2 regions of the Archangium minus genome follow, and region 1 is predicted to be linked to the other one. Evidence: riboswitches for the same ligand, from Rfam matches in the RefSeq annotation. Region 1 holds a riboswitch; the other holds the start of a gene.

The links. A riboswitch is a leader RNA that binds a small molecule or an ion and turns the genes downstream of it on or off. The one in region 1 is predicted to bind cobalamin.
Region 2: another riboswitch for cobalamin. It lies ahead of F0U60_RS42335 (ribonucleoside-diphosphate reductase subunit alpha); the one in region 1 lies ahead of F0U60_RS28115 (energy-coupling factor ABC transporter permease).

The regions. Positions count from the first base shown of each region.
Region 1 covers NZ_CP043494.1:6,942,284-6,945,682, reverse strand. Annotated here, with positions in the region: gene F0U60_RS28125 (energy-coupling factor transporter transmembrane component T family protein) at 1-410, opposite strand, end outside; gene F0U60_RS28120 (hypothetical protein) at 407-625, opposite strand; gene F0U60_RS28115 (energy-coupling factor ABC transporter permease) at 622-1,446, opposite strand; cobalamin riboswitch at 1,475-1,683, opposite strand; gene F0U60_RS28110 (NAD(P)/FAD-dependent oxidoreductase) at 1,729-3,147, opposite strand; gene F0U60_RS28105 (radical SAM protein) at 3,144-3,399, opposite strand, start outside.
Region 2 covers NZ_CP043494.1:10,342,543-10,345,941, forward strand. Annotated here, with positions in the region: gene F0U60_RS42330 (serine/threonine-protein kinase) at 1-899, shown strand, start outside; cobalamin riboswitch at 982-1,194, shown strand; gene F0U60_RS42335 (ribonucleoside-diphosphate reductase subunit alpha) at 1,395-3,399, shown strand, end outside.

The DNA.
Region 1 (3,399 bases):
AGCGCGAGCACATCGGCGAGCGGTGCCGGCACTCGCCACGAGCGCAGCGCCCCCACCAACTCCCAGGGTGGGGTGAGCGCGATGAGGAGGCCGAAGACGGTGGCGCCCGCGGCGACCCGCGTTCCCAGGATCAGCCCGGGTACCCAGGCTCCAGCCGTCTCCCGTTGCAGCAGGAGGTGCATGGCCCAGACGGCCAGACCACTGAAGACAGCGAGCCCGAGGCGGCGAATCAAGGCCCTGACGCGCTCGCCCACCGCGAGGGATGCGAGCAGCGCCAACCCCGTTACGCCCAGGGCGGTATGCGGCGCGGGCCCGGCGAGTGTCACCACCAGGGCCAACAGAGCGCCCCCCAGCTTGAGGCGTGCATCGAGCCTCGCGGCTCGCTCTCGCAGCTGGGAGGTGCGGCTCACGTCTGTTCCCTCGTCTCGACGAACAGGGCGCGGTAGAGGTAGCCGAGGAAGAATCCCCCTACGAGCCCAGCACAGAGGAAGGCGAAGAGGAGGACATCCCCCTCTATTGGGATCAGTGGTGGCTGCGGGGTGCGACCAGCGGCCTCGGCGAACGGGAGCACCACGTGCTCGTCGACGCCCGGCCAGCCCGTGGCGGTAGCGAGGAGTGGCGTCATGACGTGGCGGGAGCGGGAGGGGGGAGGGCGTGGAAGTGCAGGAGGGCGGGCCGACGGCGGGCGATGAAGACGACGGCTCCCGCGGTGAGGGCGCCCTCGAGAATACCCAGCGGAAGTTGCGTGGGGAGGAACGAGAGCAGCAGTGTTCCCAACGCGCTGCCCAGGGGCTGGGCGCCGTGCAGCGCGGAGGCCAGCTCGAAGGACGTCATGGCGTAGGTGGCCCAGTCGGACAGCATGCCGGCGGCGAAGGCGGCCACCGCGAGGGGGGCTCGCACCGCGCGCAGTCCGTGGAAGACGCCGTAGCCGACGAAGCCGCCCACCACACCCATGGACCAGATGTCGGCGCCCAAGGTGGTGAGCCCGCCGTGGGCGAGGAAGAGCGCCTGGAGCAGCAGCGCCACGAACGTCACCAGCACCGTCATCACCGGGCCGATAAGCACGGCGGCGAGCCCCGTGCCGCATGGATGCGAGCAGGTGCCGATGATGGGGACCGGCACCGGCATGCACGAGACGACGAAGACGGCGGCGGCGAGCATCGCCACGAAGGGCGAGTAGAGCGGGTTCTGCGCCACGCGCTGCCGCAATCGCGTGACACCGAGCGCGAGCAGCGGAAGGACGGAGACGGTCCAGCCCAAGGCCCATCCGAACGGAAGGAGTCCTTCCGCCAGGTGCATGGCGTGGGCGGGGTGGGGCAGCAGCAGGAGGGCCGCGAGCAGCCAGAAACGGGAGGGGGCCCGAGAGGCGTGGAGCGCTGGCTGAAGGAGGGCCTGGACGCGATGCCACAGTGCGGCACCACACCCACGCCCGGAGATACCCGGCATGGTAACCTCGCTCTCAATCCGCGGAGAGGTGGGGTTGAATGGCCTGGGTAGGTCTCCTGGCTCGTGGATTCAGAACGCCTGACGACGTTCAGCGCCGCCTCCACCTTCCCCGACGCGAGGGCATCGAGTGGTGACTTCGGAGGCTGCTCTCCACTTACAGTGGCGGGACCGCGCCGGATTCACACCGGCTTCCCTGTTATGCCCGTGAGAGTGGGCACCCATGGCTGGAATTCAGTTGTCGGGGCCAAGTACCGGAGGGGACGGGACCCTGTCAATGGATAGTCATCCACCGACGAGCAGCCCCTGCCGGTGAAGCCATCCCGCGATGGCCAGCCCCCGGTCTGGAGGAATCCACCGGGTCCATGCGCGGAGGAGCTCCTGGATCGTTCGTCCGTCGCCCAGGCACTCCAGCAGGGGCGCCAGTTCAACACCCCCCAGGTAGGCCACGGGGCGGGCGAGGCTCGGGTGGTTCAACGCGCGTCGGAGCTCCACGTACTCGCCCACGATACAGGGTGTGTCGATCAGGGCTGCTCCCTCCGCCAGGCGCACGCGGTGCTTCGGCCGCCTGCTCAGTTCCTCCCGGAGGGCGGGCGTGGGCGGCTCTGTCGCGGGCCGGGCGCGGCGCTTCCAGAAGGCCTCGTCCCGGTAGCGTGAGTGCTCGTGGTAGTAGCCTCCCGCCCACGCCGCGTGTTGCTCCACCGAGTGCCGCTGGTTCTCCCGGTAGAAGGCCAGGGCCGCCGCCGTGTTTCCCCGGCCGGACAGGAGCGTATGCACCACAACGCTCCCGCACAGCGCCGTCTGCAGTGCCTTCTGCACCCCGGATGAGGACAGGGGATCGATGCCGAAGCCGGCCTCGCCCAGCTTGATGCAGGTGTCGTCAATGGGCTCCGGGTCCGCGTAGCTGGTGGCGTCACACGCGATGACTGGGCCCATCCGTCTCGCGTCCTTCAGCCCATGCAGCAGCTCCGAGCCCGCCATCAGCTCGAGGTAGAAGTCCTCCAGTCCCGGCTTGCGAACGCCTCGCTGGCGCAACAGCTCCGGATCGACGAAGGCCATGGCGTTGAAGAGCCCGCCCGGAAGGTGCGAGCCCCAGAACCACGCCGCGCGCGCCGCCTCCACCCGCGTCTCCGCGTGATTCACGGGAGCGCAGTGCCAGTAGCCGTACAGCGCCAGGGTCCGTGCCGAGGTGGGCTCCTTCTGGCCGCCCAGCACGAAGGCGCGCCCGCTTGCGTCGGCGAGGAAGCGGGCCCGGACGAGGATCGCCCTATCTCCGCTCGACACGGAGACCTCCCAGCCTCGTGCCAGACGCCGGGGCTCGCTCGCGGTGGCGGGCTGGAGCACCGTGACTCCCACCGCCTTCGCGGCGCCGAGCAGCAGCGCGTCAAAGCGGCCCCTGTCCACCGCGAGGCCAGGCTCCGAGGCCCTTGCCCGAGCGACACGGGTCTCGTCGTCCGTCCAGCGGACACGTGCCTCGGTAGCGGGAAGAAAGCCCGAGGCGATTACCGCCTCACGGAGTTCGAGTGCCTCCAGCAGGGGCCACACCCCGGGCGTCAGCGACTCGCCCACGTGGAGCCGTGGGAAGGCGTGCCGCTCCACCAGGAGGACGCGGTGCCCGCGCCGCGCCAGCTCGCGAGCGAACGCCGAGCCCGCGGGCCCTCCGCCGATGACGCAGACCTCGGTCTCAAGGAGCTCCGTGCTCATGGTTGGTGCGCGGCCTCGGGCACCAGGCCGAAGTAGTCGGGCCGTCGCGCCACGAGCCGGCTGTACGCACCCAGGCAGTAGTGCAGCCAGCCGCGGATGTAGTCACACGCCGGGCGCCCTCGTTGGATGACCTCGTGGTGACAGCCGCCGCTGCACATGTACCGCGCCCAGCAGTTCCTGCACGGCTCCTGTCGGTGCACGTGGCGCTCGGCGAGCCACCGGGCCTGGCGCTCGCGATCCACACCCGTGCGC
Region 2 (3,399 bases), 3.4 Mb from region 1:
GCTCGCGTCTGGGCTCAGGGGGCATGGCGGAGGTGTTCCTCGCGGAGGCGAAGGACGAGAAGGGCGTGCCCTTCAAGGTGGCGCTGAAGCTGATGCGCAAGGACGTCACCGCGGAGGCCTTCGCCGACGAGGCGGACTTGATGGGCCTGCTGGAGCACCCCAACCTGGTGAGCCGACTGGAGATCGGCGAGGCCTTCGGGCGCTACTTCATCGCGATGGAGTTCCTCGTGGGCGGTGACCTGGAGGGGCTGCTCCGGGCGCACGAGAGCCAGGGCTCCCCGCCTCCGGTAGCCGTGGGTGTCCACGTGTGCATCGAGGTGCTGCGGGCACTGGCCTACTTCCACCAGGCGCGCACGCGCAGCGGCCGGCCGCTGGAGCTCATCCACGGGGACGTGAATCCCTCCAACATCTTCTTCTCCGGGCAATGCGAGGTGAAGCTCGGCGACTTCGGCGTGGCCAAGGCGCGCGGGTTGGACCTGGGCCCGGAGGACGGGGTGACGGCGGGCAAGCTGCACTACCTGTCTCCGGAGCAGACGCGCGGGGACACAGTGACGCAGGCCTCGGACCTCTTCTCGATGGGCATCGTCCTGCACGAGCTGGTGCTGGGCTTCCACCCCTTCGCACGCAACAGCGACGACCCCGAGGTGGTGATGGCCGCTATCCGGGCGGCGAAGCTGAGCCTCCCGGACAAGCTGGATCGGCAGCTCGGGGTCATCCTCCGCAAGGCGCTGGCGCCGGACGTGAACCAGCGCTACCGCACGGCGGGAGAGTTCGCTGGAGCACTCTTCACGTGGGCGCTGGACACAGGTCAGCCCTTCGCTCCGCGCGAGCTCCAGCCCTCGTTGCAGCAGGCCCTCTCCCTGGCCCTCTGGGAGCGGGAGAAGATCCGTCCAAGGTAGATCGGAAGCGGCACCGGACGAAGGAATTGTCGCGGGCCGCGGCGCTCGGCCGGATTCATTGACAGCCTAGGGGTCCACCCGTACGTTGGCTCGCGTCGCTGGTGCCCGAGCATCCGCTCTGGCTTGAAAGGGAATCCGGTGTGAATCCGGAGCTGCCCCGCAGCGGTAAGCGAGAACGAACCCGTCCACCACACACTGGCCGAGAGGCTGGGAAGTAGGCGGCATTAGGAATCAGCACCGGCCATGCGCCGGGTGCTCGCGAGCCCGAAGACCTGCCAGCACCTGCCCCCTGGGGAGAAATCCAGTGGCAGCTCGACCTGGACGCATCTGATCCAGTCGCCCGTGGGGGCGAAGGTCGGCCTTGCGAGTCATCGCACGTCGCATGCGCGGCGCGGGCAGACCTTTTCCTCCTCGGCTCAACACGGTCGCGAACGGAGGAGGAGGAGCATGTTGAACGGAAGCCACACCGCGGGACGCGAGCAGGGCTCGCAGTCCATGGTCCCCATGGCCCCCATGTCCACGCCGCCCACCACCATGCGGGTGCGCAAGCGCAACGGGAGCCTCGAGGGTGCGGACCTGAACAAGATCGTCCGGGCGATCGGCCGTTGTTGCGACGGGCTGCGCCAGGTCGATGCCATCCGCGTGGCGACGAAGACGATTGCCGGCCTGTACGACGGCGCCTCGACCAAGGAGCTCGACCAGCTCTCCATCCAGACCGCGGCCTCGCTGACCCTGGAGGAGCCCGAGTACGCGAAGCTCGCGGCGCGGCTGCTCGCGACGTACATCGACAAGGAGGTCTCCGGGCAGGAGATCCACTCCTTCTCTCAGTCAATCGCCGCTGGCCAGCGGGTAGGCCTGGTGAACGAGCGCGTCGCGAAGCTCGTCACGACGAACTCCCGCAAGCTGAATGACGCGATCGACCCCTCGCGCAACCGCCTCTTCGAGTACTTCGGGCTGCGCACGGTCTATGACCGCTACCTGCTCAAGCACCCGAAGACGCGCGAGGTGCTCGAGACGCCGCAGCACTTCTTCATGCGCATCGCGGTGGCGCTTGGGGAGACGGTTCCGGAGATCCTCGAGCTCTACCGGCTCTTCTCGACGCTGGAGTACGTGCCGAGCTCCCCCACCCTCTTCAACTCGGGCACGTGCCACGAGCAGCTCTCGTCCTGCTTCCTGCTGGACTCGCCCGGGGACGACCTGGAGAGCATCTACCAGCGCTACACGGACGTCGCGATGCTCTCGAAGTTCTCGGGTGGCATTGGCCTCGCGTACCACCGGATCCGCTCGCGCGGCTCGCTCATCGGGAGCACGAACGGGCACAGCAACGGCATCGTGCCGTGGCTGAAGACGCTCGATGCGTCCGTGGCGGCGGTGAACCAGGGAGGAAAGCGCAAGGGCGCGTGCTGCGTGTACCTGGAGACCTGGCACGCGGACCTCGAGGAGTTCCTCGAGCTGCGCGACAACACGGGTGATGAGGCCCGGCGCACGCACAACCTGAACCTCGCGAACTGGATTCCGGACCTCTTCATGAAGCGCGTGGAGGCCGATGGGAACTGGTCCCTGTTCGATCCGAAGGCGGTGCCGCACCTCACGGACCTGTACGGCGAGGAGTTCGAGCGCGCCTACGCGCAGGCGGAGCAGCAGGGCCTCGCGCACAAGACGCTGAAGGCGCGTGAGCTGTACGGGCGCATGATGCGGACGCTCGCGCAGACCGGAAACGGGTGGATGACGTTCAAGGACAAGTCCAACCGGGCCTGCAACCAGACGGCGCTGCCGGGCCGGGTCGTCCACCTCTCGAATCTCTGCACGGAGATCCTCGAGGTGACCTCGAAGGATGAGACGGCGGTCTGCAACCTCGGCTCCATCAACCTCGCGCGGCACACGTCCGTGGACGACGCGGGCCGGGTGACGTTTGACTGGGAGAAGCTCGCGCGGACGGTGCGCACGGCGGTGCGGCAGCTCGATCGGGTGATCGACCTGAACTACTACCCCATCACCTCGGCGAAGGGCTCGAACCTGCGCTGGCGCCCGGTGGGCCTGGGCCTGATGGGCCTGCAGGACGTGTTCTTCCAGATGCGCCTGCCCTTCGACAGCGTCGAGGCGCGCACGCTCTCGAGGAAGATCTCCGAGGAGATCTACTTCCACGCGCTCTCCGTCTCGTCGGACATGGCGGCCGAGCGCGGTGCACACCCGTCCTTCTCCGAGACGCGGGCCGCGCGCGGCGAGCTCCAGTTCGACGCGTGGAACGTGGTGCCCGAGGACTCCGCGCGCTGGAACGCCCTGCGGAAGCGAATCCAGGAGGTAGGCCTGCGCAACTCGCTGCTCATCGCCATCGCGCCGACGGCGACCATCGCCTCGATCGCGGGCTGCTACGAGTGCATCGAGCCGCAGGTGTCCAACCTCTTCAAGCGCGAGACGCTCTCGGGAGACTTCCTCCAGGTCAACCGCTACCTCGTCGAGGAGCTGAAGGCGCTCGGCATGTGGAACGAGGACATGCGCG